3 regions of the Glutamicibacter sp. BW78 genome follow, and region 1 is predicted to be linked to each of the others. Evidence: riboswitches for the same ligand, from Rfam matches in the RefSeq annotation. Region 1 holds a riboswitch; each other region holds the start of a gene.
What was found. A riboswitch is a leader RNA that binds a small molecule or an ion and turns the genes downstream of it on or off. The one in region 1 is predicted to bind S-adenosylmethionine.
Positions count from the first base shown of each region.

Region 2: linked by a shared signal. The riboswitch ahead of CIK75_RS03055 (hypothetical protein) and the one ahead of CIK75_RS13620 (OsmC family protein) in region 1 are both predicted to bind S-adenosylmethionine.
Region 3: linked by a shared signal. The riboswitch ahead of CIK75_RS09030 (acyl-CoA dehydrogenase family protein) and the one ahead of CIK75_RS13620 (OsmC family protein) in region 1 are both predicted to bind S-adenosylmethionine.

Region 1 covers NZ_NRGU01000039.1:166,496-173,758, forward strand. Annotated here, with positions in the region: gene CIK75_RS13580 (MDR family MFS transporter) at 1-194, opposite strand, end outside; gene CIK75_RS13585 (TetR/AcrR family transcriptional regulator) at 181-816, opposite strand; gene CIK75_RS13590 (bifunctional UDP-sugar hydrolase/5'-nucleotidase) at 974-2,806, shown strand; gene CIK75_RS13595 (hypothetical protein) at 2,856-3,308, opposite strand; gene CIK75_RS13600 (DUF3040 domain-containing protein) at 3,350-3,556, opposite strand; partial or broken gene CIK75_RS16585 (hypothetical protein) at 3,637-3,852, shown strand; gene CIK75_RS13615 (DUF6226 family protein) at 4,042-4,710, opposite strand; SAM riboswitch class IV at 4,863-4,978, shown strand; gene CIK75_RS13620 (OsmC family protein) at 5,013-5,555, shown strand; gene CIK75_RS13625 (ornithine cyclodeaminase family protein) at 5,545-6,438, opposite strand; gene CIK75_RS13630 (NAD(P)H-binding protein) at 6,422-7,096, opposite strand; gene CIK75_RS13635 (EamA family transporter) at 7,093-7,263, opposite strand, start outside.
Region 2 covers NZ_NRGU01000020.1:9,089-16,351, forward strand. Annotated here, with positions in the region: gene CIK75_RS03035 (thiamine pyrophosphate-binding protein) at 1-1,413, opposite strand, end outside; gene speB (agmatinase) at 1,414-2,400, opposite strand; gene CIK75_RS03045 (cupin domain-containing protein) at 2,881-3,456, opposite strand; gene CIK75_RS03050 (sodium:solute symporter) at 3,626-5,152, shown strand; SAM riboswitch class IV at 5,455-5,565, shown strand; gene CIK75_RS03055 (hypothetical protein) at 5,577-5,861, shown strand; gene CIK75_RS03060 (VIT1/CCC1 transporter family protein) at 6,097-7,239, shown strand.
Region 3 covers NZ_NRGU01000032.1:75,357-82,619, forward strand. Annotated here, with positions in the region: gene CIK75_RS09010 (O-acetylhomoserine aminocarboxypropyltransferase/cysteine synthase family protein) at 1-292, opposite strand, end outside; gene CIK75_RS09015 (histidine phosphatase family protein) at 451-1,017, shown strand; gene CIK75_RS09020 (alanine/glycine:cation symporter family protein) at 1,057-2,559, shown strand; gene acs (acetate--CoA ligase) at 2,560-4,536, opposite strand; SAM riboswitch class I at 4,544-4,665, opposite strand; SAM riboswitch class I at 4,916-5,014, shown strand; gene CIK75_RS09030 (acyl-CoA dehydrogenase family protein) at 5,023-6,288, shown strand; gene CIK75_RS09035 (LLM class flavin-dependent oxidoreductase) at 6,285-7,263, shown strand, end outside.

The sequences.
Region 1 (7,263 bases):
ATGAACGCCGTAATGATCCACGCCATGTGCTCGACGCCGTTGAGCTCACCCACCATGGTGGGCAAGGCGGCGGAGAGCACGGTCTGATTCAGCGACGCCATGAGCATCGTGATCATCAGGGCGGCGAAGAGCAGCATGATGTGGTTTTTGCTGCCGATCACCGGTTTGGCTTTGGTGGTTTTAAGCGTTGTCATGGGTGGATTGCATTACCTCTCGGAAAATCTTGACGGTTGAATCGATATGGAGCTCGATATCGGCGACGGTCCCTTGTGGATCGGAACGGTAGGCGTATCGGGTGATGGTTCCCGCGAGCATCAGGAGCGCCCTGGCGGAGTCTTGGCCATCGGGTAGCAAGTTCAGTGTTTCCTCGGCCGCATCGCTATCGATGCGTTCCTGCAGAATTTCTTCGACCAGCTGCTCTGCGGCGTTGATATGTTGCATCATCCGCCCCTTGAGTTCGGGGTAGCGGGCAATGATGTCGCGACGGGTCTGGTAGGCGTGGCCCCGGCCCAGGCTGGTGGACATCACACCGGTCAGGATCCTCACGATCCGGGTCAATAGATCCGCATCACTGGTGCGGAACTGCTCGAGCAGCTCCTCGGAAACCGACGGGTCCCGGGTGCCGAGGATGGCATCCTCCTTGGTCGGGAAATAGTTGAAGAAGGTTCGCTTGGAAACTCCGGCCTGGGCGGCGACGGCCTCGATCGTCACGGAGACGGGGCCGTCTTCGAGCGCCATGGCCGCCGCTGCATCATGGATCGCGTTCCACGTGTCGAGGCGATTGCGCTCTCGTTGCGTTAAGGGGACTTCTTGCATGGATACAGTTTATGCACGACTGCAAACATTGCACAACTGCAAAATTGTGCCATGAAACACATTCTGCCATTGACTCCACGACGGCCCTCGGTAGGATCACCCGAGTGTCGTACCGGAAATGTGCGATGCATCACACCTCGCATCCGGGAGTCCAGTCATGAACCCACATCAGCAAACACTCCGAGCGGCCGGCGCGGTGATCGCCGGCCTCGCCCTGGCGGCCACCGCACTGGTGGCCCCGGCCCAGGCAGCCATCCCCTTGGGAGGCAGCCACGGAAGCCATCACGGTGGCGGCCCCGGGGGCCACCATGGCGGAGGCCACGGCAACGGTCATGGCGGTCATGGCGGTCATCATGGTGGGGGCCATGGACAGGGTCACCACCAGCCGGGAACGAGCACCATCCAGCTGCTGGGCATCAATGACTTCCACGGTCGGATCGAGGCGGGCGGTACGTCTGCCGGTGCGGCGGTCTTGGCTGGGGCTGTCAACGAATTATCCGGGAAGAAAAAGAACAACACCCTGTTCGTTTCCGCGGGCGATAATATCGGCGCCTCGACCTTCACCTCATTTTCCCAGGACGACACCCCGACGATCGATGCACTGCGCACCGCGGGGCTGGATGTTTCCTCCGTGGGAAACCACGAATTCGATCGCGGGATCGACGACCTGAAGAATCGGGTCATCCCGCGCTACGGTAAGCACAACAAGAATGCCGGGGCCGACTACGCGTTGGGGGCCAACGTCTACTACGAGGGAACCCAGAAGCCGGCGTTGAAGGAATATGCGTTGCGCAAGGTCCAGGGTGTCACGGTCGGATTCATCGGCGTCGTGACCGAACAGACCAAATCCTTGGTCACCCCCTCCGGAGTCGCCGGGCTCGACTTCGGCAACCAGCTTGAGGCCGTCAACCGGGTATCGGAGCAGCTCTCCGACGGCAAGAAGTCCAACGGCGAGGCGGATGTGATCGTTCTGCTGGCTCATGAGGGCTCCGCAAGCACCGACTGCTCGGCGATCGCCAACGAAGACACCGCCTATGGCGAGTTGATCCGCGGGGCATCGGCTGACGTCGACGCCATCTTCTCCGGCCACACCCACCAGGAATATGCCTGCTCCTTACCGGTCAAGGGTTGGTCCTCCTCGATGAAGCGCCCCGTCGTGCAGGCCCATGAATACGGCACCACGCTGGACCGGGTGAAGATCACCGTGGACCGTCGTTCCAAGAAGCCTGTCGCCCTCTCTGGTTCGCTGATGGAACTGATGAAAACGAACGACGCCGGCGAGACCGTTCCTGCCTTCCCGGCGGATCGTCGAGTGGCGCAGGTCGTGAAGAAGGCCGCCGAGCAAGCCGAGATCGTCGGCGCGGAACAGGTGGGCCAGATCAGTGGCGACATTCTGCGCGGTGGGGCCGAGCCCGGCGCCGACCGCGGCGTCGAATCCTCGATGGGCAATCTCGTGGCAGATATGCAGCTGTGGGCGACCTCCAATGAGGATTTCGGCGGAGAACCGGCACAGATCGCCCTGATGAACCCGGGAGGCCTGCGGGCAGACCTGCTGTATGGCACGGACGGGACCGTCACGTATAAGGACGTGGCCAACGTCCAACCTTTCGGTAACACCTTGTGGACCGAGGACCTCACCGGGGCGCAGCTGAAATCGGTGCTGGAAGAACAGTGGCAGCCCGACGGCTCCAGCCGCCCCAAGTTGCATCTGGGGATTTCCGAAGGCCTGGCATACACCTACACGCAGGACGCGGCCCGCGGCTCACATATCACCTCGATGACTTTCGAAGGCGAGGCAATTGCTGACGATGACGTGTTCAAGGTGGCCATGAACTCGTTCCTTGCTGCCGGTGGTGACAACTTCACGACGTTGGCCGAGGGGGCAAACGCGACCGACTCGGGCCAAAGCGACCTGGTCGCTGCCTTGGATTACTTCGAAGCCCACGACGTCGTCGACCCGGCCCCGCTGGGCCGGGCAGTCACGCAGTAGTAGCAGTGGCCGCGCCGGCCACTGCCGGCGCGGCCACTGCCGGCTGCCTTCAGCCCATTCGTGAATTCGCCAGAATGATGCCGATCGGGGCCGACACCAGAATGACCACGATCATCGCCCGGTATCCATAAAGCCACCACCGCTGTTCCGAGGCAGCACCGCGGGCCGCCCAGATGAACAGGCCCATGGCGACGACGATCAGTCCTGCACCAGTCCACGTCAGCAACGTCAGTGAAAACATCGAGCCGCCCAGCACGGCGATATTGGCGAGGTTGTAGGTCAAGACCTCGGCCGAAACGATGCCCTCCGAAGGGGTCTTTACGGCCAGCCGGTCCTGGCCCAGGCCCAGCACCACTTGCGCGACACCGACCACCAACACCAAATAGGCGACCGCCCAGGCGGCCAAATAGGAAGGGGAGGCGGCACTGATGGCGGAGAAAAGACCGCCGAGCACAATGCCAAGGCCACCGATAACGAGGAAGGGCGTCGCTGTTCTGTTCACGCCTACAGACTACGGATTCAGCGCCTCCCGTGAAACAACCCTCAGGCGCGGCTCTTCAGGGTGTCTTGACGTCGAAACTCCCGCAACCAGATGGAGAGCGTGAATCCGGATCCTGCGGCGATGAGCGCTCCGATCACGGGCAGCCACCAGGATTCTCCGAAGAGCCCGAGGATCAGGAGAAGCAGGCCCACGAGCATCATGGCGCAGTAGGCGGCTATGAGGAGGCGCTGCATGGAAGTGAACCGCATGCATGGACCCTACCGTGTCGCCCTTGACCTTTCCAGAGGCGGGGACGTGACGCGGCGGGCGTGGCATTTCGGCGCCCCGGTCGGCGCCCTTCGGCCCGCTCGGTCGTCTGGTCGAGAAGTTGGTCCTGGCCCGCTATCTGCAGAAGCTCATCGAGGAGCGGAATCGCCATCTCAGCGCCGGGTCTGGGCATGAGTCATCGACCAGGATTGGACACCGAATCGGAGGCGATGCTAGGCCCGATTCCGTGGATGACTCTGCGCAACGCGTTCGTTTCCGTGCTTATAGTTGCCGGTGACTCGCGCCATCAGCGCTTGTGGTTCTTGTGTTTCGACGTCACGAAGGAAGCGCGAGGCTGCCGTCCCGCGGAGCGTCGACGCTCGCCGGCCCTGATGGAAGATGACGACGGAACCGCCACCGACGGAGTATTCAAAATCTCTGGGCGCATGAGGCATGACCCAATATTGCGCCACGGGCACACGGTTTGTCAGCCCCCTGCCGCACCAGCCGCGTCGCGCATCGCTTCAGGCCACGGCAGCCAGTGCCCATCGGAAGGGAGCATGGCTTCTGCAGTCTCCATCCTTCCCTCGGGCACGTCCTCGGCCTGGATGCACCCGGCTTCTTCCCACCGGCCCGGCTCGGGCAGCCGATAATCGACCGATTGGTCGTCGGTGGGACTAATTCGTTCAAAAAAGCCGCCGGAGATGACGGCTCGCACCACGGATTCAAGGTTTTCCAGAAGTTCCGGAACGTCGTCATCACAGGCGTCGCAACCGCATACCGGATAGTGGGCGTCGTAGAGGGCACCCGCGTGCAGGAAGATCCCCGGGAACCCGGTGAAGACGAAGGTCACCGGGGCCGCGAACAGGATGGACGGGACGACCCGGACCGCACGGACGACGTCTTCCGAAGGGAACAGCAGATCGGAGGCAACTTCCGGTTCCCGTTCGACGACGACGTCGAAAGCACCCAGCAGCCAGTCGATCAGGGCATCAGCCACCTCGTGCAAGGGGATGAAACGATGCCGATGACCCACCGTGGAGTAGGCGCGTGAAGGCGGAGACGTTCCTTCCCACCGATGGCCGTAGGCGATCGGGGTGCCCTGTCCATCGCGATGGATCTCCCGGGTGAAGTCTGGGCGCCGATATCCGCTCATAGCCCCACGGTAGCCGCCGGGATACCGCGTGGCGACGGGAATCACGCTGCAGGGATGGCGGTCCCGCCACATGCGGACGGGCCGGCGTATGTCCCCGGATGACGCGACGGGTTTGCCCGATCTACTCTCCCGCCAGCAGAATCGAACCCAAGAATCAAGAGATCCAACCTGAGGCCCTGGCCGGTTGGACGGCAACCCCCTTCGCCATAGTGGGGTGCCCCAGGTGACGATTCGACGCCGTCCCGACCGGGAGGCGTAAGTATGGCGCAGCGCTACGCTCGCCATGACAGCGAAGGAACGCCATGACCCAGACCCTTGCAGAAACCAGCATTTCCAACCGCGCCGAACGCCTCGATTCCGCGGGATCCGCCTGGGCAGAACGGATCGGCCAGAATACCGCCAGCGCATCGCTGCAGTTCCGTGCCACCGCCGACCCGGTGGGATCGGTCGGTTCGACCATCCGCGCCGGACGCCACGAATTCACCGTCGACGAACCGGCTGCTTTGGCCGGGGACGACGTCGCTGCCAGCCCGGTGGAATACGCTCTCGGGGCGCTCATCTCCTGCCAGGTGGTGGTTTACCGGCTGTACGCCCACCAACTGGGCATCAGCATCGACTCGCTGGATATCTCCGCGGATGCCGACCTCGATGTGCGCGGCTTGTTCGGGATCGAGGAACAGGTTCGCCCGGGATTCGGCGATGTCCGGTTGACCGTAGAGGTCTCGGGCCCTGACGCCGAGGAACGTTATGCCGAACTCCAGGCGGCAGTCGATGCCCACTGCCCGGTGTTGGACATCTTCACGAACCCGACACCGGTGACCACCACGCTGCGGGTCAACTCCTAGAGGCGGCCAACAGCCGGCTCGCCAATAGGATCTCCGAGCCGGCTAGGCCGACCGAACAATGCATGGTGATGTCCTCGGCGCTGCGGCGACCGGGGACCTCTCCCAGCAACACCCCACCCAGGCAGACCAAGGAATCCGGGTCCGTGAAGAAGGGGTCAGGGTATGCCGCCGCCTGGGCCGGGGAATCGCAGGTGACCACGGTTGCTGCATCCAGCAAAGCCAACGGTGTTTCATGGTGGGCGTACGACTTCGGGCCGAGGGTCGTCACGTGGGTCCCCGGGCCCACATCGGCTAGGTCGATCACCGGTGTGGGAGAACGCGTGGCCAGGACGATGATGTCGGCATTGCTGACGGCATCCGCCGAGTCGGTGACGGCAACGGCGTTGAGGCCCAGCTCCCTCGCCGCCCGTTCGGCAAAATCCACAGCATGGGCCGTGGTGCGGCTGTGAACCCTGACCCGGCGTAGGTGCCGGACCGCGGCGAGCGCCCACAACTGGGCCCAGGCATGGGGGCCGCTACCGATGACCGCAACGCTTTCCGCCTCCGGACGTGCTAGGACATCGGCGGCTACGGCACCCAAAGCTCCGGTCCGTCGGATGCCCAGTTCGTCCCCCACAATCAGACCCTCTAGGTCACCCGCCCCATTCCAAACCGCCACGAGCTGGTCTCCTGCAGGTTGGCCGGCACGGTAGGCCCTGAAGCCGCTGGTTCCATCGGGCAGGGAACCCGCCGTATAGACGTAGTCGAGGGATCCCAGGGCGCTTCTGGCTCGCGGTGGCGCGACCAGCTCCCGGCGCCCATGCATGACCAGCGCCTCCCGCATGCATTCCACGACGTCCCTCGCCTTGGTCCTGCGTACTTCTTCGTCACCGATGATCTGCATGGGTCGATCGTGCCACGTGCTCCAGCGACTCCGCGACGGTGAAGTGCCGGTCGTTACCGGGGCTCTCGACCTCGTCCAGGATCGCCACCGCAAAATCCTCGACGGGGATCCGTGAGGATCCGCCTGGGGCGATCAGCAGGGTGGTGGTTCCGCGCCGGTAGGCGCCGGTACGGCGGCCTGGCTCCAGCACCGCCGGTGGACTGGCATAGGTCCACCGTTGGTTTTCGTGCCGGAGGCAGGTTTCGAGTTGGGTCAGGCTGGCCAGGGCGACGTCTCGCCACGAGGGGTCGACATACCGCGGGTCGTCCACCACCAGGCGGAGCGACTCATCCACGGAATACAGTGGCCCTGCCCCGCCGGCCACCAGCACGGGCACTCCTTCCACGGCCGCTGCCTCTAGTACTGTCCCGGTCAAGGACGCGGTGGACTGCTCGTTTCGGTGATCCGGACGAACGGCGAGAAGGACGATATCGGAGCCGTTAAGCGCTACCGCCAGTTGTCCCGAGGATCCGGCGTCTACACCAACGACGGTGACGGTGGGGTCCTGGTGCGCCGGCGCCTGCCGCGAACCGGCGAGAACGTGGTGCCCGCGTCGCGCCGATTCGAGGACCAGTCTAGATCCGACCATTCCGGTGGAGCCGAGGATCGTGATGTTCATGAAGTAGTCTCCTGTCGTTTTCGACGTCGGGGTGAGAACTGCCCGGCACCCAGCGCAGTGATGGCGAGGGCAAAGCCGCTGAGTTGTTGTGGATCGAGGCTTTCCCCCAGGACCAGGGCACCAAGGCCGGCTGCCACCAGCGGTGAGAGCAACCCCAGTAGGGCAGT
Region 2 (7,263 bases), on a different contig from region 1:
CGAACCGTCACCGGAGACCGCTAGCACGCGTCCGTCGATCCCGGTTTTGCCGTCCACGGCCAGGCCCACGGCCCCACCGATGGCCGCCGGGTAGCCATAGCCGAGGCCGCCGGCCCCCTGAGCCGAATGGAACTCGCCCTCGCGGGCATCCCAGCAACTCCACCCCCAGTAGGCGGCAATCGTCATATCCCAGAAGGTCTGCATCGACGACGGGACCGCGGCACGGATATCGTCCATGAACTTTCGTTCCATCCCCAGGTCCTGGGCGTCCAGACGCGCTCTCACCAGGTCCAGGGTGTCGGCGACCACCTGCTCGGGGGTCTTCCCGTGCCAGTCAACAGATTCGCCCTGTTGCCCGCCTTCCGCGGTGCGCTGCTCCTCCAGAGCGTCCGAGAGGAACTGCAGGGCGGTTTTCGCGTCGGCACGGATGCCGAGCGCCGGGCTGTTGGATTCCAGCACCCGCGGTTCGGCATCAATCTGGATCAGGCGTCCACGCGGGGCCAGGGTGAAGTAGTTGGAGGTGACTTCGCCCAGGGAGGAGCCGATGACGATGAGCACGTCGGCATCTTCGAGGATCTCGGTGGTGTGCCGGTCCTCGATCCACGATTGCAGGCTCAACGGGTGCTTCCAGGGGAAGGCTCCGTTGCCCCCGGGCGAGGAGATCACCGGGGCGCGGAGCTGTTCTGCCACGCGCAGCAGCTCGGCCTGGGCCCCTGCCCGGCGGACACCGCCACCGGCAACGATGGCCGGGCGGCGGGCCTGGCCCAGCCAGCGGACCGCCTCCTCGATGAGTTCCACGCGCGGCGGGTGCTCGTAGGCTTCGGCGAGCGCATCGACGACCGGGGGGACGAAGACCTCGGAGAGCAGGACGTCCTGCGGGACCTCGACCCAGACCGGCCCCTGTGGCACGGTGATGGCATCGGACCAGGCGTCCTGGATGGCCGAGGGAATTCCCGAGGCATGGTGCACGGTGCGCTGGGATTTGGTGACGTTCGCTGCCGAGGCCTTCTGGTCATCGAGCTGGTGGAGCATCCCCTTGCGCCGGGCGCCGAGCCCGTCCAAGGGGATCTGGCTGGCGATGACGACCATCGGTACGCCCGTTGCGTAGGCCTCCTGCAGGCCGGCCAACGAGGTGAGTGCCCCGGGCCCGGTGGACAGGAACAGAACGCCTACTTCGCCGGTCGCCCGGGCGTAGCCGTCGGCCGCGAAGGCCGAGTTGTTCTCCACGCGGGAGGAGACGAATTCCAGTGGTGAACGGGAGAGGGCATCGAACAGGCCCAAGGCGTGCTGCCCCGGAATCCCGAAGACCGTCCGGGCGCCGAGCCCGCTGAGGGTCTCGATCGCCAGGTCGCCACCATTGCGCGGGGCGGTGTTCCCGGAGGTTTCCGGGGTGTTCTGCAAGGAGTCGGGCACTTAGGAGTCCTTCTGGTCGGTGGCTCGTTTATCCGCCATCAGCGAGACGAGGTCGTAGGCGACGTGTGAGGCCGCAATGCCGGTCATTTCGGCGTGGTCATAGGCCGGGGAAACCTCCACGAGGTCCGCTCCGACCAGGTTCATCCCGCGCATCCCGCGCAGGATCTCCAAGAGTTCGCGGCTCGTGATACCGCCGGCCTCGGGGGTTCCGGTGCCGGGGGCATGCGCTGGGTCCAGCACGTCGATATCCACCGAGATGTACAACGGGCGGTTACCGATGCGGTCGCGCAGCTTATCGACGATTTCGCGCACCCCCTGATAGTAGACGTCGGAGGAGGTCACGATGCCGAAACCGAAGCGCTGGTCATCCTCGAGGTCCTTCTTACCGTACAGCGGTCCACGGGTTCCCACATGGGAGATCGCCTCGGTATCGAGGATGCCTTCCTCAACGGCCCGACGGAACGGGGTGCCGTGGGTGTATTCGGCGCCGAAGTAGGTGTCCCACGTGTCCAGGTGCGCATCAAAGTGGAGCATCGCCACCGGCTCCCCCGCCCGCTCCGAAGCGGCACGCAGGAGTGGCAAGGCGATGGTGTGGTCCCCGCCGATGGTCATCAGCGACGAGCCGTCGGAGGTCAGGTCCAGGGCGTTCTGCTGAATGGTTTCGATGGCGTCGTTGATATTAAAGGGGTTCACGGCCATATCGCCGGCATCCGCGACCTGCACTGCCTCGAAAGGAGAGAGGTCCATGGCCGGGTTATAGGGGCGCAGCAGGCGGGAGGATTCACGGACGTGGTTGGAACCGAAACGGGCCCCGGGCCGGTAGGAAACTCCGGCATCGAAGGGGACGCCGACCACCTTGATGCCGGCATCGGGAGCCTGGTCCAGTCGTGGCAGCCGCGCATAGGTGGCCGGGCCGGCAAAGCGCGGAATCTTCGAGGAATCAATGGGACCGATTTTTCCGTTGGCCTCGACGCGGATCTCTTCCATGGTTCTCCTTCTCGATGGGCCACCTGAACGACCTCGCCCACGGTTGCCTAATAAGATACTTTCGTTGTCCCTTATGCTATTTGTGGCTTATGGCACAGTCAAGGCGCGCGGCCCCGAACCAGCCCATCGATCCATGCCGTGATGATCGCGGCCCGCGCCGTTGGCCGCGGCAGGCGTAGCGTTCGAACACGAAGGCCCTCGACACGTGGACGCCAGCAGGTACCCCTTCTCCGGGGGCAAGATCGCCCCTCCCGGGCGGCCGGCCAGCCATGGCGGAAGATCATCTGCCCGGTCATCCGGGATGCCTGCGGCATCATGCCGCAACCGTATTTCCGCTGGACCGAGAGCTCAGCGGTGCGTCATTGGCGCAGTTTCCTCCTGTTGGGACAGGGGGAAATCGCGCCACTGACCCGCGAGGTTTTGCGTGGGGCCGAACCGAATCCGCGGCTCAGACCGCGGGTCCATATCGGCCGAATACCGCTACCGTGATGCAGCGGGGACCAGCGTCCACAGGACCACTGCTTCCTCATCGGTGGGGTTGATCCATGAATGCGGTTCACGGCCGGGGAACGTCACCGAATCACCGCCCTCGAGTTCGAATCGTTCGTTGGCGAAGATGATGATGAAACGTCCCGACACCACATGCAGGACCTCGACCTCGCAGTCCACCGAATACAGTTCGTCCTCGCCTTGCCCGCGGGGTTCGATGACGGCCCGGATCACCTGCAGCCGCTTCTCCGAGCGGCTGGTCACCAGACGTTCGATAATGCCGTGACCACCCAAGGAGATGCGCGGGGCATCGTCGAAGCGGACCACATGGGTTTCTGGTTGGGCGAACAGCTCCCCCACCGACACCGACAGGACCTGGCATAAGGTGACCAACGAGGCCACCGAGGGTGAGGTGAGGTCGCGCTCGACCCGGGACAGGAAACCTTTGGTCAGCCCGGTTGACTCGGCCACCTGCTCGATGGTCATACGCTGGACGTGACGCGCGGCCCGGATCTTCGAACCGATCGCAATCGGGGCGTTGCTGGGCTCGACGGGCAAAGCCTTCATGGGCGGTGTACTCCGGGTCTTCGCATTGGATATCTGTCCTGCATGACGTCACACAGCATAGGCCAATTGACCTGTTAGCCAGATCACTTTAGCTTAGTAGGCAACAGATGTTTACCTGTAAACATCACCTGATTGTCATCTTCCTTCCCTTTTCGACCAGAGGTTCCTCATGGACATCATCAATATCGCGATTGTGATCGCGTACCTGATCGCGATGCTCGCGTTCGGCTGGTGGGGCAAGTCCCGCACCAAGAACAGCAGCGACTATCTGGTCGCGGGCCGACGACTCGGCCCCTTCCTCTACACCGGAACCATGGCCGCCGTCGTCCTCGGCGGTGCGTCCACGGTCGGCGGTGTGGGCCTGGGGTACGAATTCGGGCTCTCCGGCGCGTGGCTGGTGATCGCCATCGGCATCGGGGTGCTGCTACTGAGCATGCTCTTCGCCCCGCGCCTGCAACGACTGAAGATTTTCACCGTCTCGCAGATGCTGACGCTGCGCTACGGCTCCAAGCAGGCCACGAACGCCTCGGCGGTAGTCATGCTGGCGTATACCTTGATGCTCTGCGCCACCTCCACCGGCGCCTACGCGACGATCTTCGTCGTCCTCTTCGAATGGGAGCGCTGGATCGCCATCGCCGTTGGCGGGGCCATCGTCTTGATCTACTCCACCATCGGCGGCATGTGGTCCATCACCCTGGCCGACCAGGTCCAGTTCGTCATCAAGACCATCGGCGTCTTCGCCCTCATGCTGCCTTTCGCCCTGTCGGCGGCCGGCGGCTTCAACGGCATCTCGGCCGGCATCCCCGAACGCGCCCGCGAGGCCTTCTTCAGTTGGGGCGGCATCGGGGCGCAGACCATCATCACCTACTTCGTCGTCTACACGCTGGGCCTGCTGATCGGGCAGGACATCTGGCAGCGCGTGTTCACCGCCCGCACCCCGAAGGTGGCCCGCTGGGGCGGCGCCACCGCCGGCATCTACTGCGTCATCTACGGCATCGCCGGAGCCATCATCGGCATGTCGGCCCGCGTCGCGCTGCCCGGCATCGACATCGAGGCCTTGGGCAAGGACGTGGTCTACGCGGAGGTCGCCATGACCCTGCTGCCGGTGGCCGTCGGCGGCATCGTCCTGGCCGCCGCCGTCGCCGCCATGATGTCCACCGCTTCCGGTGCGCTGATTGCCGCAGCCACGGTGGCCCGCAACGACGTCACCCCCTTTGTCGCCGGCTGGTTCGGCAAGAAGATCGAGGTCAACACCGGCCGCAACCCCGAACACGACATCGCCGCCAACCGCTACTGGGTCTTGGGGCTCGGCGCCGTGTCCATCATCCTGGCGATCCTCGTCAACGATGTCGTCGCCGCCCTGACCATTGCCTACGACATCCTGGTCGGCGGGTTGCTGGTGTCGATCCTGGGCGGTCTGCTCTGGAAGCGGGGCAACGGTACCGGTGCTGCCCTGTCCATGGCGGCAGGCACGTTGGTCACCCTGACGACCATGATCACCCTCGAAGTCCTCTCCACCGAAAAGTTCGCCGGCGTCTACGCCAACGACCCGATCTACTTCGGTCTCGGTGCCTCACTCGTGGTCTATGTCCTGTTCAGCCTGCTCTCGGCGCCGACCCGCACCGAGGTGACGAAGCACTGGTCGGATCGCGTCTCCGGACGGGTCGATATGGAAGGCGTTTCCGCCGACCAGTAGAGGACCACAAAACCCCGCCGTCGCCCATCGTTCCCGGCGCGACGGCGGGGTTTTGCGTTCGAATCCGGGGAACTCCGCACCGGCTGCTCCCCCAGGGTCCCCGGTCAGGGCAGGCCGGCCGGCCGGCCGGGCGAGGAAAGAGGCCATGGCGGCACGGCGCTTTGATGGTCGAACCCCTGCCGAAACCCCTTTTTGGCCCCATGAGTCGAAACGAATCTAGCCGTGCCAGCATTGGGATGCAGTGGGGATGACGTAGAACACAGCTTGGGTTGCCTCGGCAATCGCGTTAGGCTGGAAAAAAGCTTCATGAGACGCGGGCAACAGCTCCGACTACCCGCGCACCAACCCCAGGTTCGTGGGTGGTTCGGATGAGGAAGCGGCCCGCACGACAACGTGTTGGGTAAGAACGCACGAGAGGAAATCCGTGGCGCAAAGCGTCTCCGTCCTTCCAATTTTCGATTCGATGCTAGGCACCGTCTGCCTCAACGTAGACGGTCAATGGGAACGCTTCATCGCGCCCCACCCTCAGGATCTCGACTATGCGCTGGCCAACACGGCCGGTCGACCGGTCTGGGAATCCGATTCCTGCGCACTGACCGTGCGCATCCCCCGGGCACACCGCCCCGACGGAGAAGCTCAGGTATTCTTCCTTGAGCGTCTGCCCGTTCGCGACCACGCCGAGGCTCCCTCGGGTATGCTGGTCGGCTGAAGGGGAGTAGTTCCACACCCCGCCCGAGCCGGATCACTGATCCGGCACGGGCGGAAGAGGATCTGTCGACATACTGATCGCCGACCAGGCGGTCCGGCAATCCACCCGGCTTCGACGCCGGGCGAACGAGACCTTCGGCCCGCTGATGGCGGTCCGAGGTTTGTTGTACCCCACCAACCTTTGACCGGCACCCCCGCCCCCGTGCGGGGACAACGACCCGATTAAAGGACCCCCGATGGCACCGGATGCCCCCTCCCCCGACGCCGACCCGCTCCGTGCGCAGTCCCCGCGTCGGGAGCCCACGCCCGCCGAGATCAGGCGCTGGCGCAAATACTTGGCCGATGAACGTGTTGAAGGCTCCATCTATCTGACCCTGGCCAAACGCCGTGACGGCGAGGAACGCCAAATCCTCTTGGGCCTGGCCCGTGCCGAAGCCCGCCACGAGGAACATTGGGCCACCCTTTTGGGCGAACACGCCCGGAAGACGGCACGGCCCTCCTTCAGCCGCGTCATGTTGCGTTTCATGGCCCGAAACTTTGGTTCGGTCTTCGTGCTGGCGCTGGCCCAACGAGCCGAAGGGTCCTCCCCCTACGACAATGATGCCGACGCCACCGCCCAGATGGCCGCCGATGAGCTGGTGCATGAGGAAGTCGTCCGTGGTCTTGCGGTCCGCGGCCGCAACCGACTTTCGGGAAACTTTCGGGCAGCCGTCTTCGGTGCCAACGACGGGCTGGTCTCCAACCTGGCCCTGGTGATGGGCATCGGCGCTGCCGGGGTGTCCAGCGCCCTCGTCCTCTTTGCCGGTGTTGCCGGCCTGCTCGCCGGCGCCCTGTCGATGGCCGCTGGCGAATACGTCTCCGTCCGGTCACAGCGCGAACTACTCACCGCTTCCCAGCCAACCCAGGTCACACTCATCGCCGCCCCGGATCTGGACCTGCAGGCCAACGAATTGGTTCTGGTCTATCGGGCCCGCGGGATGAGCCGGGAAGCCGCCGAGCACCGGGCCGCCGAACGGCTGGGAACTTTCAGCTGCGATTGCGACCCGTCCTTATCGCTGCAGCCCGAGGTACCCGAGACCGCCGGTGACGAACACGAAGCCCTCGGATCGGCTATCGGTGCTGCCGCCTCCAGCTTTTGCTTCTTCGCCTCCGGTGCCTTGATCCCGATCCTGCCCTACCTCTTCGGCATGGGCGGGCTACCGGCCCTGCTCTTGGCCTTGGTCCTGGTGGGGGTGGCTCTGATGCTGACCGGCGGTGTCGTCGGGCTGCTCTCCGGCGCCTCACCAGCCAAACGCGGGTTCAGACAATTGGCGATCGGCCTCGGAGCGGCAGGGGTCACCTATGCTCTGGGCCTGCTCTTCGGCGGCAATATCGGATAGGTTCCGGGCCCGTCCACGTCGACG
Region 3 (7,263 bases), on a different contig from region 1:
GTGCGGCAAAGGTGATGAACTCGGCGGCCATACCCGAGGCGGTAGCCACGGCGCCGATGCCGCCCTCCAAGGAGGCGACGCGTTCCTCGAAGGCCGCGACGGTCGGGTTGCCGATCCGGGAGTAGATATTCCCGTACTTCTGCAAGGCGAACAGATTGGCCGCATCGTCGGTGTCCTTGAAGACGAACGAGGTGGACTGGTAGATCGGTACCGCGCGAGCGCCGTGCTCGGCGTCGGGGGTGCCCCCGGCGTGCAGGGCGCGGGTACGGAATCCAAACCGATGTTCCGACATCTCCGTGGTGGCTCCTTCGAAGTGGGGGTCGGGAAGTTCCCGATGCCTTCCATCGTGACAAATCATCACCTTTCATCAAAGAATGTTTCGTCACGTGGCAGCTGATCGAGTGTAGTCCGAATAAACTGCGCCTCAGGACCCCCGGATAGGATGGGTGTATGGGAACACGCATTGCGCTGGTGCGCCACGGGGAAACCGCATGGAACGCCGAGGGCCGTCTTCAGGGGCAGACCGACATCCCCCTGAATGAGACCGGCAGGGCCCAGGCCCGGGCCGCCGGAAAACGGCTGACAGAACACGACGGCGGCTGGGGCGCCCTGGTCTCCTCCCCGCTGGGCCGTGCGGTGGAAACTGCCGCACTGATCGGCGCCCAGCTGGGCCTGGAGGCGGTGGAGCCTGTCGTGGGGCTCCAGGAACGCCACTACGGCAACGGGGAAGGCCGGGCAGTGGTCGGGATGCCGCGCCCCCAGATCGACGAACTATTGCTCAGCGCCGAGCCCGAAGCCGAGGTCGTCGAACGGGGCCTGGCCGCGTTGGTCAGTCTGGCCCGGGAGTACCCGGACACCGATCTGGTGGTCGTCGCTCACGGAACCCTCATCCGCCTGGTCATGAGCGTCCTGCAAGACTGTAGCCATCCTCGGTTGGAGAACGGGGAGATCGTGCTCACCGATACCTGCCAGCTCGAGCGCACGACGGCGAGACGGGATTCGGCCCCCGTCCACTAAGTCAGTGATGTGCGCCACAGGTTCTGATACGGTTTTTCAATGACTCTCGCGAACCTGAATGACTGGCTCGGTACCTCCGAAGGTTGGCTATGGACCTTCATCGGCATGCCCGTCGTCGTCGTCTTGGCCATCTACTTCACCTTTCGAACCAAGGCCGTTCAGTTCCGCATGCTGCCGGCCATGTTCAAATCGATCACGGAAAAGGCGCAGCGCGACGAGGACAGGAACACGAAATCGCTGTCGGCGTTCCAGGCTTTCATCGTCTCGGCGGCAGCCCGCGTCGGGACCGGCAACGTCTCGGGCGTTGCGGGCGCCTTGTTCATCGGCGGGCCGGGTGCCGTGATGTGGATGTGGATCATGGCCCTGTTCACCAGTTCCGCGAGCTTCATCGAGTCCACGCTGGCCCAGCTCTATAAGACCCGCGGTGAAGACACGTATAAGGGTGGGCCGGCCTTCTACATTCATCGCGGTCTGGGGAGCCGTGGCTTCGGCGTTTTCTTCGCAACCCTGTTTATCTTCTGCTTCGCGCTGGCCTTCACCTCGCTGCAGTCCAACACCATTGTCGATGCCGTCAGTGGTGCGGTCGGCGCCTATACGGACCCCGAGTCCGTGACCTGGCTTCCCTGGGGCCTCGGGCTGGTGCTCGCGACCATGACCGCCGTCATCGTCTTGGGCGGGATGCGCCGCGTCGCCTTCGTCGCCCAGAACCTCGTGCCGTTGATGGCACTGATCTACGTCAGCTTCGGCCTCGTGATCGTGCTCATGAACATCGAAGAACTCCCTCGCGTCATCGGCCAGATCGTCGATGGGGCCTTCAACGTCAAGGCAGCCGTCGGTGGCGGCATCGGCGTGGCCATCGTCCAGGGTGTCCAGCGCGGCATGCTCTCCAACGAAGCCGGTATGGGCTCCGTTCCCAACGTTGCGGCCACCGCCTCGGTCAGCCACCCGGTGAAACAGGGGTTGACCCAGACGCTGGGCGTCTACTTCGATACGTTGCTCATCTGCTCGATCACCGCGTTCATCGTTCTCATCGCCTTCCCCGACCTCGGTCAGGGCGGTGAAGGATTGGCGATGGTGCAGGAGTCCCTGGTCGGCAACCTCGGGGCGTGGGCGGCGATCGCCCTGGCGGTGATCATGTTCCTGCTGGCCTTCACCTCGGTGCTGGGCAACTTCTCCTACGGGGAAGCCAACGTCAACTTCATCACCCGCAATAAGCGGGTGCGGACCCTCTTCGCGCTCGCCGTCACCGCCGTCGTCTTCCTCGGCGCCGTCATCTCCGTTGACCTGGCCTGGTCACTGGCGGGGGTCACGATGGTGTTCATTGCCATGATCAACCTGGTGGTGATCACGATTCTGGCGCCCACAGCGCTCAAGCTCCTGCGCCATTACAACGCCCAGCGGGCCCAGGGGCTGGACCCGGTCTTCCTGGCCACCGATATGCCGGAAATCAAGAACATTGATTGCTGGACCGAAGAGGACGTCAGCGACCATCTGACCCAGCGCGGATACCAACGGAAGGTGTCGGTGTCGGACACCGAATGATCAGCGGGCCGAGCACATCCGTTTCAGGGCGGGCAGGCACTCTTCGTTCTGCAGGCTCGTCGTATCACCCAAGGCGGTTCCCTCGAACAGTTGGGTCAGCAGCCGGCGCATGATCTTCCCCGACCGCGTCTTGGGCACGTCGGGCACGAAGATGACGTCGCGCGGTTTGGCGATCGGGCCGATCTGGGTTGCCACGTGGGCGCGGAGTGCGGCCGCGGCGGCCAGTTGCGAGGGCGTCGACCCGGAACTGGTGACGCCGCCGAGGAGCGCCCTGTCGCGGGGCACGACGAAGGCCGTTGCCGCATGGCCGGTCGTGGCATCGACGGTCGGGCAGACCCCCGCCTCGACGACCCCCGGATGGGAGACCAACGCCGATTCGATCTCGATGGTCGAAAGCAGGTGACCCGAAATATTCACGGCATCATCGGTGCGCCCCAGGATCCACGTGTCGCCGTCGTCGTCGTACTTCGCGCCGTCACCGGCGAGGAACCAGCCCTGCGCGGCGTACTTCTGCCAATAGCTGGTGAAGTAGCGTTCCGGGTTGCCCCAGACGGTGCGGGCCATTCCCGGCCCGGTGGCGGTGAGCACGATATTGCCCTGGACGTTGGCAGTGACCCGGGCGCCGGCGTCGTCCACGATGTCGGTGGTCATCCCGGGCAGGGCGCGCGTGCCACAGCCGGGCTTGAAGTCCTTGTCGGTGGTGCGGGGGGAGAGGACCGTGGCACCGGTTTCGGATTGCCACCACGTGTCGACCATCGGGATGCCGGTGTTGGGCTCACCGGGGACCAGGGAATCGCGGCCGACCTGGGTGCGCAGCCAACGCCACGCCTCGGGATTGACCGCCTCGCCAACGGTGCCGGCCATCCGGATGGAAGAGAGGTCGTGATCGGCGGGGATGCCGTCCGGGAACCATCCCATGAGCGAGCGCACCAGCGTGGGGGCCGTGTAGTAACTGGTCACGGAGTAACGTTCGATGATCTCGAAGTGCCGGCCCGGATGTGGGGTATTGGGCACCCCCTCGTAGATGACCTGGGTGACACCGTTGGACAGCGGTCCGTAGATCTCGTAGGTGTGGGCGGTGACCCAGGCCAGATCGGCGGTGCACCAGTGCACGTCCAGGTCCCGTTGGCCGGGGTCCGGATGGCTGAAGAGGAACTCATGGCTCCAGGAGGCCTGGGTCAGGTAGCCGCCGGTGGTGTGCACCAGGCCCTTGGGCTTCCCGGTGGTGCCGGAGGTATACATGATGAACAGTGGCGTCTCGGCGTCGAAGGCCTCGGCCGCGTGGGTGCGCGGCTGGGTTTCCACCGTTTCGTGCCACCACAGATCCCGGCCTTCGGTCCAGGCGATCTCACTGCCGGTGCGGCGGATGACAAGCACGTGTTTGATCGCGTTGTCCCCGGCGACCGCGGCATCGGCATTGTCCTTCACCGGCACCGCGGTTCCGCGACGGAACTGGCCGTCCGTGGTGACCAGTAGTTTCGCCCCGGTGTCTTCAACTCGGAAACGTAGGGCCTCGGCGGAGAAGCCACCGAAGACCAGCGAATGCACCGCACCGATACGGGCGCAGGCCAAGGTGATGACGACGGTTTCCACCAGCACCGGCAGGTAGATGACCACGCGGTCCCCGACGCCGATGCCCAAGGATGTCAGGGCGTTGGCCGCCTGGCTGACCAGCCCGGTCAGTTCGGCGTAGGTGACGGTGCGGCGGTCCCCGGGTTCGCCCTCGAAATGCAAGGCCACCTTCTCGCCCCGGCCGGCGGCCACATGGCGGTCGGCGCAGTTCACCGCCGCATTGAGTTTCCCGCCCTCAAACCAGCGCAGTTCGGGGCCCCGACGGGCTAGCGGGTCCACGGGAGTGGTGCTGTGGACCGTATGCCAGGGGTCGGCCCAGTCCAGACGTGCCGCGGCATCGGCCCAAAAGTCTAGGCGTTCGGATTCGGTGGTCGTGGCCGGTCCGGGGTACGGGGCAATGCTCATGAAATCAGCTCCATCGTTCCTGGCGGAAGCACCTTCGCCGGTGACGGACTCCGCGGGGTTGCGGGGACGTATTCGGCGTGGTTGCTGCGGCGTCACGGAGCCAGATCTCTCGGCCGCTCGGGATGGGTACCGTTCCACTTAAGGCCACCGTGACGCGATGAAGCAACTTCAGGAACGTGTTGCGTAATATTTCATCAAGGATTCAGATGCCGGGTCGTCATAGAACTTTTATGTCAGAAAACCTTGAAAATGGCAGGATTATTCGATGTTTTGAGGTCCTCGGCAACCCAGATTTCCGGCTGTAAACGCGTCACATTGCAGGTCGACGTTCCTTCCTGCGGTGGCGCTGAAGGTTCCGAATGTGGCCCAATGGAGGTAACAACCATCCAGAGCGGCCGAGAGATCTGGCTCGATGACGCCGCAGCAACCCCTTCCCGAATCATCGGGAGGAAGGTGCTCACGCCGGAACCGATGGAGTGATGTTTTGTGGCAGCCCTGACGATCGATGACGTGACACCGCGACACCTGATCAAACTGACCCCCGGTGTGCCCGCGGACGGGCACTACGACGAACTCGCAGCGGTCTTCCGCCCCGTCTTCGCGAGCATTGCCGACGGGGCAGCCGAACGCGATGCCCGCCGGATCTTGCCCTTCGAGCAGGTCGGCTGGCTCAACCGGGCCCGCTTCGGTGCCTTGCGGGTGCCCCGCGAGGCCGGCGGTTTCGGCGCCTCGCTGGTGGATTCCTTCCGACTGCTCATCGAATTGGGGGAGGCCGACTCGCAGATTGCCCAATTGCTACGTGCCCATATCGGCTTCGTCGAATCGGTGCTGCTGCTTCACGACGAGGAAGTCAAGACCCGCTGGTTCGCCCGCTTCGTGGCCGGGCAGATCGTCGGCAACGCCTACACCGAGCGCGGCGGCAACGACCTGGGCCAACTCAATACCGCCGTCGAACATTCCGAGGCCGGCTGGTTGCTCACGGGGGAGAAGTACTACTGCACCGGGACGATCTTCGCCGACTGGGTCGCCGTGACGGCCATGGCACCGGCGATCGAAGGGCGCCACATTGCGGTGGTGTCCACCCAGCATTCGGGGGTGGTCATCCACGACGATTGGGACGGGTTCGGTCAACAACTCACCGGAACAGGTTCCACCGGCTTCGCGCGGGTTCCGGTGGATACCTTATTGGACCCTGAGGTGCTGGATATTCATCCGGAATCTGCCATCTTCCAGTTGGTCCTGCTCGCCGTGCAGGCGGGTATTGCCCGGGCAGTGCTCGCCGACGTCCGTGCTCATACCCAACTGCGTGAGCGCGCCTTTACGACGGGAACCGGGCTGCCCTCCCGGCACGAACCGCAGATCCTGCAGGTCGTCGGAGAAATCTCGTCGACCGCCTTTGCCATCGACGCCATCTTGTTGGCCGCCGTCGCCGAACTCGAATCCGTGATCGGCCAACCGGGCCTGAGTGCCGCCGAGCAATACGCTGTCTGCGAGCTGGCCGCCAACCGCGCCCAGTCGGCCATCCAACCGCTGGTGCTCGAGGTGACCAGCCAGCTCTTCGACGGCCTCGGCGCCTCGGCGACCTCCGCCGCCTGCAACCTGGACCGCCACTGGCGAAATGCGCGCACCGTAGCGACCCACAACCCCGCCATGTACAAGTCCCGCATCGTCGGCGACTACGAGGTCAACGCCGCGGCGCCGCGCAAACTCGGCGCCGTCGGTGACCTCAAGACCCCTGAAGGAGAAAAATGAGCACCACACCAGCACGCCGTCGGATCCGCCTGAACGCCTTCGACATGAACTGCGTGGTCCACCAATCGCCGGGACTGTGGCGTCATCCGCAGGACCAGGCGTGGCGCTATAAGGAACTGGGCTACTGGACCGAGCTGGCCAAGACGCTGGAGAAGGGCCTGTTCGACGGGATCTTCATCGCGGACGTCTTGGGCACCTACGACGTCTACGGATCCACCAACTCCACTCCGCTCTCCGCCGGCGCCCAGGTCCCGGTCAACGACCCGTTCCTGCTGGTCTCCGCGATGGCTTCCGTCACCGAGAACCTGGGCTTCGGGGTCACCGCCGGAACCGCCTACGAACACCCCTACCCGTTCGCCCGCCGACTGGCGACCCTGGACCACCTGACCAACGGCCGCGTCGGCTGGAACGTCGTGACCGGTTACCTGCCCTCGGCGGCGAGGAACATGGGCCAAGAGGACCAGATGGAACACGACGAACGCTACGACCACGCCGATGAGTACCTCGAAGTCGTCTATAAGCTGCTCGAGGGCTCCTGGGAGGACGACGCCGTGCTCCGCGACCGTGAAACGGGGGTCTATACCGACCCGTCGAAGGTCCACGAAATCGGCCACGAGGGCAAGTACTTCAAGGTCCCCGGCATCGCCATCACCGAACCCTCGGTGCAGCGCACCCCGGTCATCTATCAGGCCGGCGCCTCGCCGCGCGGCCTGGAATTCGCGGGGGCGAACGCCGAATCGGTTTTCGTGAACAGTCCCACCAAAGAAATCCTCACCGACACCGTGCGGAGGATCCGGGACAACGTCGAGGCCGCCGGCCGCGACCGCTACGACGTGAAGATCTACACGATGCAGACGATCATCACCGCTGCCACGGACGAGGAGGCGCAGAACAAATACGCCGACTATGCCTCCTACGCCGACATCAACGGGTCGCTGGCCCTGCTCTCGGGCTGGACCGGAATCGACATGTCAC